One region of the Rheinheimera fenheensis genome, then DNA from elsewhere that is predicted to be linked to it. Evidence: predicted binding sites of a transcription regulator. Region 1 holds the regulator's gene; the other holds the start of a gene.
What was found. Region 1 encodes FliA, which starts transcription of late flagellar genes. Its sites were predicted from a motif close to GCTAAAGTTNNNNNNNNNNCNGCCGATA; they were not measured.

Region 1 (3,421 bases):
CCAGTTCGGTCAGTGACAAAAAGCCGGCACCGCCTTTTACCGTGTGGAAACCACGGAAAATGGCATTAAGCAGGTTGGCATCGTCGGGATTATTTTCCAGTTCTACCAGCTGCTCCTGCAATAACTCGAGGATTTCGCCGGCTTCAACCAGGAAGTCCTGCAGTATATCTTCATCCATATCAAAGCTCATGCAAAGACACCTCTGTTAAAAACCTAAACTGGACAATAAATCGTCAACATCATCCTGACCGCTTACCACATCATCACGCTCAGCCGCATCGATAATCGGGCCTTCCGCTTCGTGGGCTTTGGGTTTGGCTCTGGCGGGCTTAGCTTCAGCCTGCATCATCATGTTGGACTGGCCAAAAGCCGTTAACAAACCAATCAGGCTTTCTTCAACTTCACGCACTAACTCTATTACCCGGCGCAGAATCTGGCCGGTTAAATCCTGATAATCCTGCGCCATCAGTACATCGGTTAACAGCGAATTGAGGGTATTGGAATCACCGTTGGCTTGCTGAAAGAAATCATCCAGCTGATGCACAAGTGCCTTAAATTCACCCAGCTGCAACTGTCGCCGCATAAGCTTTTGCCACTGCGGTTGAATTTTTGCCAGCTGTTGTGAAATTTGATCAGCAATAGGCAGACAGGACTCCACCGCATCCATAGTGCGATTAGCGGCCTGCTCGGTCATGTCAATAACATGATTAAGCCGCTTTTTTGCATCAGGAATATCTTCTTCCAACAGGTTGTTCAGCGAGGGATCTATCTGGAAGTTTTTCAATGAGTCATGCAGCTGACGGGTTAACTTACCGACTTCTGCAAAGAGTTCTGACGAACCTGGTACAGCAAGCTGCTGTACCAGCTGATTAGCGCTGTCGTGCTCTCCCATTTCCAGCAGCTGTACCAGCTCTCTGGCTTGCTCTAGTGAAATTATAGGCGCCGTACTTACGGACATGGCAACGCTCCTTTGTCAGTTACGGTTAGCCTATCCGTTCAAACACTTTAGCTAACTTCTCTTGCAGCGTGGCTGCGGTAAAGGGTTTTACAATATAGCCATTTACCCCGGCCTGCGCCGCAGCAATGATCTGCTCTTTCTTCGCCTCTGCCGTTACCATCAGCACCGGAATATGTTTTAACTTGGCGTCCGCCCGGATGGCGCGCAGCAAGTCGATGCCTTGCATGCCTGGCATGTTCCAGTCAGTTACGACAAAATCGAAGTCGCCGTTTTGTAGCATGGGCAAGGCTGTGCTGCCATCATCTGCTTCAGATACATTGGTAAAGCCAAGGTCACGCAATAGGTTTTTTATTATGCGTCTCATGGTAGAGAAATCGTCTACCACCAGAATTTTCATATTTTTATCCAAAATCCCCTCCGGCGAGATATTACTGTTATCTCAGAATAGGTTACAACCAATCCTGCATTCTGGCTTTTAATCTGACCAATGCCTGACTATGTATTTGACTGATCCGGGACTCACTGACATTCAGCACAGCCCCAATCTCTTTCAAGTTTAGCTCGTCATTATAATACAGCGAAAGCACTAATGCTTCACGCTCAGGTAAACTACTGATTGTTTTTGCTAAATCCTGGTGGAAGCTATCATTTGCCTGTGTTTCATATAAGTGGTCGCAATCTGAATCACCTGAGGTAACCAACACATCTTCTGACACGCCCAGATCTTCAATACCGATAATGCGGCCACTGCTGATATCACTTAACATATGATGGTATTCATCTAAAGATATATCAAGTTTTTCAGCAACTTCAATGTCTTTAACATCACGGCCGTGTATAGCTTCAAGTTCTGCGATGGTCTCTGCTATCAGGCGGGCATTACGATGTACGGAGCGTGGTGTCCAGTCGCCACGGCGCATTTCATCCAGCATAGCGCCCCGGATACGGATGCCGGCGAAGGTTTCAAAACTGGCGCCTTTACTGCCGTCGAAATTTTTTGCCGCTTCAATCAGGCCAATCATGCCAGACTGAATTAAATCATCTACCAGTACGCTGGCCGGTAAACGTGCCATCAAATGATAGGCAATACGTTTTACTAAAGGTGCGTGGCGCTCGACCAGTTGCTGCATATGGTCGACTCCGCCATAGGCTGCAATTTTGCTGTTCACGCCAGCCCCCTGTCTGCCTGTGGTTGAACCAGTTGCTCAAGAAAGAATTCCAGATGGCCGGAGGCAGTCGCCGGCAACGGCCATTTGGCAGCTTTCAGTGCCAGGCTTTTGATCGCCATACTGGCAGCCGTTTTTGGAAAAGCATCAACAAAGGCTTTTTGCTTACGTGCGGCTTTACGCACATTTTCATCATAGGGAATAGTCGCAACCAGCTCCAGATTGACGTCTAAAAAACGGTCTGTGACCCGGGTTAACTTGGCAAACAGCTCCTGGCCTTCTTTTAAACTGCGTACCATATTGGCAACAATTTTAAACTTTTCTACGCCATGATCCCGGCTTAAAATTTTCATCAGCGCATAAGCATCGGTTATCGATGATGGTTCATCACATACCACCACCATCACATCCTGCGAGGCGCGGGAAAAGCTCAGCACCATGTCGGAAATACCGGCGGCCGTATCTACCAGCAGCACATCAACGGGGGTTTTCAGTTCACTGAAGGCTCGGATCAGGCCAGCATGTTCAGCTGGCGCCAATTCGGTCATATTTTGTGAGCCAGAAGTGGCAGGGATAATTTTAATACCAAAGGGGCCGTCGATAATGATGTCATCCAGCTCGACTTCACCAGCCAACACGTGTGACAGGTTTTTTTCAACTCTCAGGCCCAGCATGACATCACAATTGGCCAGGCCCAGATCAGCATCCAGCACCAGTACCCGCTTACCCAGTTGGGCCAGCGACATGGCAAGGTTTAGCGTGACGTTGGTTTTACCCACGCCGCCTTTACCGCCTGTTACTGATATTACTTTTACCATCTGCTTATTCATTTTTCTCAGGCCACTGGCTTGATCATCAATATTTACATGACTATGCATAGGTTCCGTCCGCGCGGCTCATCCCGTCGTTGTACCACTGATGTGCCGTACTACTCTGTGCGATTCGTAATTTCTCTGCCTGCTGCACCAAGGTGTGGGCATCGGCAACCGCTATATCTTCCGGCACACGTTGCCCGTTGGTCAAGTAACTGACCGGCAGTGCATTAGCTATAGCGACATTGATCACTTCACCCAAACTTAAGCATTCATCAAGTTTGGTGAAAATACAACCAGACAGGGGAATGCGTTTAAAATGCGCGACGCTTTCCTGCATTACCCTTGATTGTGCTGTGGCAGACAATACCAGATAACTTTTTATTTTGACACGACTATTATGCACCAGCGTGGCAAGTTTTTCCGCCAACCGCACATCGCGCTGACTCATTCCCGCGGTGTCAATAAGAATAAGTTTGCGCTGT
Region 2 (3,421 bases), on a different contig from region 1:
GGTTACCATGGAAGATGTAATAGAAACCATTATTGGCCAGCCGATTATGGATGAAACTGATGACATTCCTAACATGCGCCGTTTTGCCAAACGCCGTTGGGAGCACAAATTAAAGAATCTGTCTGACGATTAACCGCAACATAAGAAACAGGCCGCTGTTGCGGCCTGTTTTATTAGTAAATCACTAATGCACTTACACTTTAAACTTACTCACCAGCTCATTTAGCTGTACCGCTAGGCGGGTTAGCTCACCGGCGCTGGCTGTGGTCTGGTTAGAGCCGGCAGCGGTTTGCGCAGCCAGGTCACTGATGGTGACAATATTGCGGTCAATCTCGCGCGCCACTTTCGACTGCTCTTCTGCTGCGCCAGCAATGACGTGGTTTTGATCGCTGATGGCCATAATATTCTCTGAAATCAGCTCCAGCGCATCAGCCGCCAGCTTAGCCACATTCTGCGCATTGTCGGCATTGCCGCTAATCAGCTGCATCGCATTGACAGCTTCTTTTGCTGACGCTTGTACCTGCTGGATCATCTGCTCAATTTCGCCGGTCGAGGTTTGAGTGCGATATGCCAGACTACGCACTTCGTCGGCTACCACGGCAAAACCACGGCCAGCCTCACCGGCACGTGCCGCCTCAATAGCGGCGTTTAGTGCCAGCAGGTTGGTTTGGTCAGCCACACTACGAATAACTTCTAGCACCTGGTTAATCGACGATACTTTGTCAGCCAGCGTATTAATCACCTGGGTGCTCTGGCGCACATCAGCATTCATTTTTTCAATCACGCTGCTGGTTTGCACCACTTTTTGCGTACCGTCTTTAGCCAGATTAGCCGACTGCGAAGAAGCTTCGGAGGTTTTAAGGGCCGTACCCGCCACTTCATCTACCGCTGAGCTCATCTCGGTAATCGCCGTTGCAGCCTGCTGCACTTCATCGTTTTGCAGTTGTAGTGCTTTAGCTGACTCATCTGTTACCACATTTAATTCTTCAGCGGCAGAGGCTAACTGACTGGAAGAGCTGGCGATATGACTGATAGCGTCGCGCAGCTTTTGCTGCATCTGCTTTAATGCCTGGGCTAAATCGGTTAACTCGTCGCTACCGTCGACTGTCAACGGTTGGGTTAAATCGCCCTCCGCAATATAACGGGCAGATTCTACGGCCTGTGTTAGCGGCTGGCTGATACTGCGCGAGATCAGTACCGACACCAGTACAGCAATAGCCACTGACACGATGATAAGAATAATGACGGCCATTTTTGCGTTGTCATAAGTTGCAATAGACGATTTACGCGCTTCGTCTGCAGCTTTGTGGTTTATGTCTGATAACTGTTTTAGCTGCTCTGCAATTTCAGAAGCTACAGGGTTAATCTGGTCAAGCAAGTCCTGCGCTGCACCCAGCTCTTCCTTTAGCAGTAAATCCATTGCTTGCTGTTGCAAATCAAAATATTTTTGCCGCGACACTTTATACTGGCCAAAAATCACCCGCTCTTGCGCATCAAAAATCGAGTCTTCATAAGGCTTTTCTATGCTTAGGATCTCTTCCCGCAATGCTTTTATCGTGTCAAACGTTTCACCTTCCTGGGTAATATCAATCGACAATAATAAGCGCAGTGTTAAGGCTCTATTGCGGTTAATAACAGTGCCAAGCGAGCCAATACCAGCAACTCCGGGCACCACGGCGGTTTCAACAAAATCGGCTTGTTCACGCACCTTAGAAAGGCTTTGCAAGCTAAACAAACCGGTTATAGTTAATAATAATGCCAGGGCGCCAAAAGCGGCCAATAATCGTTTTTGAATACTTATGCTGCGTAACATTCATCACCTCATTTATGCCTTGGGCAAAGTTTTGCTTGTGTAAAGCAATGGCCTGGCAGAAAACACTTACTAAACAATATTTAGCGGCTGCACTGAGGTTTACTTTAGTCAGATTGTTAACTGCTTACCAGTACTGCGGCAAAATTCTCTTTGACATCGCTGGAATAAAAAAAGCCGCAGTTGCGGCTTTTTCTGAGACAGGAGTGCAGCTTACAGCTGCGGGCCGGCAGCCACTAAGGCTTTACCTTCGGCGTTGTCGGTAAACTTCACAAAGTTATCAACAAACCGTTTGGCTAAATCTTTCGCCTTCACATCCCAGTCCGCAGTATTAGCATAGGTGTTACGTGGGTCAAGAATAGCGTTATCTTCCACGCCAGCTAAGGCTGTCGGCATCGCCAGGTTAAAGTAAGGCAGCTGCACAAACTCGGCATTTTCAATGCTGCCATCTAAAATGGCATCAATAATAGCGCGGGTGGCTTTAATTGAAATACGCTTGCCGGTGCCGTTCCAGCCAGTATTCACTAAATACGCCTCTGCGCCAGACGCTTCCATCCGCTTGCCCAGCACTTCAGCGTATTTGGTTGGGTGCAGGCTTAAGAATGCGGCACCAAAACAGCTGGAGAAGGTTGGCGTAGGCTCAGTAATACCGCGCTCAGTGCCGGCCAGCTTAGCGGTAAAGCCAGACAGGAAGTGGTACTTAGCCTGTTCTTTGGTTAGCTTAGATACTGGCGGTAACACACCAAAGGCATCAGCCGTTAAAAAGATAACCTTTTTCGCATGGCCGGCTTTAGACACAGGCGTAACGATATTATCAATATGATAAATTGGGTAAGACACACGGGTGTTTTCGGTTTTTGAACCGTCGTTAAAGTCGATTTCGCCATCGCCCAGTACAGTGACGTTCTCTAATAAGGCGTCACGACGGATAGCATTGTAGATATCCGGCTCATTTTCTTTCGACAGGTTGATAGTTTTCGCATAACAACCGCCTTCGAAATTAAATACGCCATCATCATCCCAGCCGTGTTCGTCATCACCAATCAGCTGACGCTTAGGGTCAGTTGATAATGTGGTTTTGCCGGTGCCCGACAAACCAAAGAACACTGCCACGTCACCATCTTTGCCGACATTAGCCGAACAGTGCATTGACGCTATGCCTTTAAGTGGTAAAAAGTAGTTCATCATTGAGAACATACCTTTTTTCATCTCACCACCGTACCAGGTGCCGCCAATCAGTTGGATACGCTCGGTCAGGTTAAAGGCAACAAAGTTTTCAGAATTCAGGCCATGACGCTGCCAATCCGGGTTAGTACACTTGGCGCCGTTCATTACGATGAAATCTGGCTGGTAAGTTTTCAGCTCTTCATCCGTAGGGCGGATAAACATGTTCTTAACGAAATGCGCCTGCCAGGCCACCTCAGTGATAAAACGTACCGCCAGACGGGTGTCCGCATTAGCACCACAAAAGGTATCTACCACAAATAAACGCTTACCAGACAGCTGCTTAGTTACTAATGCTTTTAAGTCTGCCCACACTTCGGGTGTAATAGCCTTGTTGTCGTTTTTACCCTGATCAGACCACCAAACGGTGTCACGGGTGGTGTCATC

Region 2: the regulator FliA is predicted to act here: its motif matches at 1,895-1,922, upstream of ABGI61_RS13420 (methyl-accepting chemotaxis protein).

Annotation. Positions count from the first base shown of each region.
Region 1 is NZ_JBDPJM010000004.1:105,997-109,417, forward strand. Features, by position in the region: gene ABGI61_RS07795 (chemotaxis protein CheA) at 1-190, opposite strand, end outside; gene ABGI61_RS07800 (protein phosphatase CheZ) at 206-958, opposite strand; gene cheY (chemotaxis response regulator CheY) at 984-1,355, opposite strand; gene ABGI61_RS07810 (RNA polymerase sigma factor FliA) at 1,408-2,127, opposite strand; gene ABGI61_RS07815 (MinD/ParA family protein) at 2,124-3,002, opposite strand; gene flhF (flagellar biosynthesis GTPase FlhF) at 2,995-3,421, opposite strand, start outside.
Region 2 is NZ_JBDPJM010000010.1:28,224-31,644, forward strand. Features, by position in the region: gene ABGI61_RS13415 (CNNM domain-containing protein) at 1-133, shown strand, start outside; gene ABGI61_RS13420 (methyl-accepting chemotaxis protein) at 194-1,813, opposite strand; gene pckA (phosphoenolpyruvate carboxykinase (ATP)) at 2,024-3,421, opposite strand, start outside.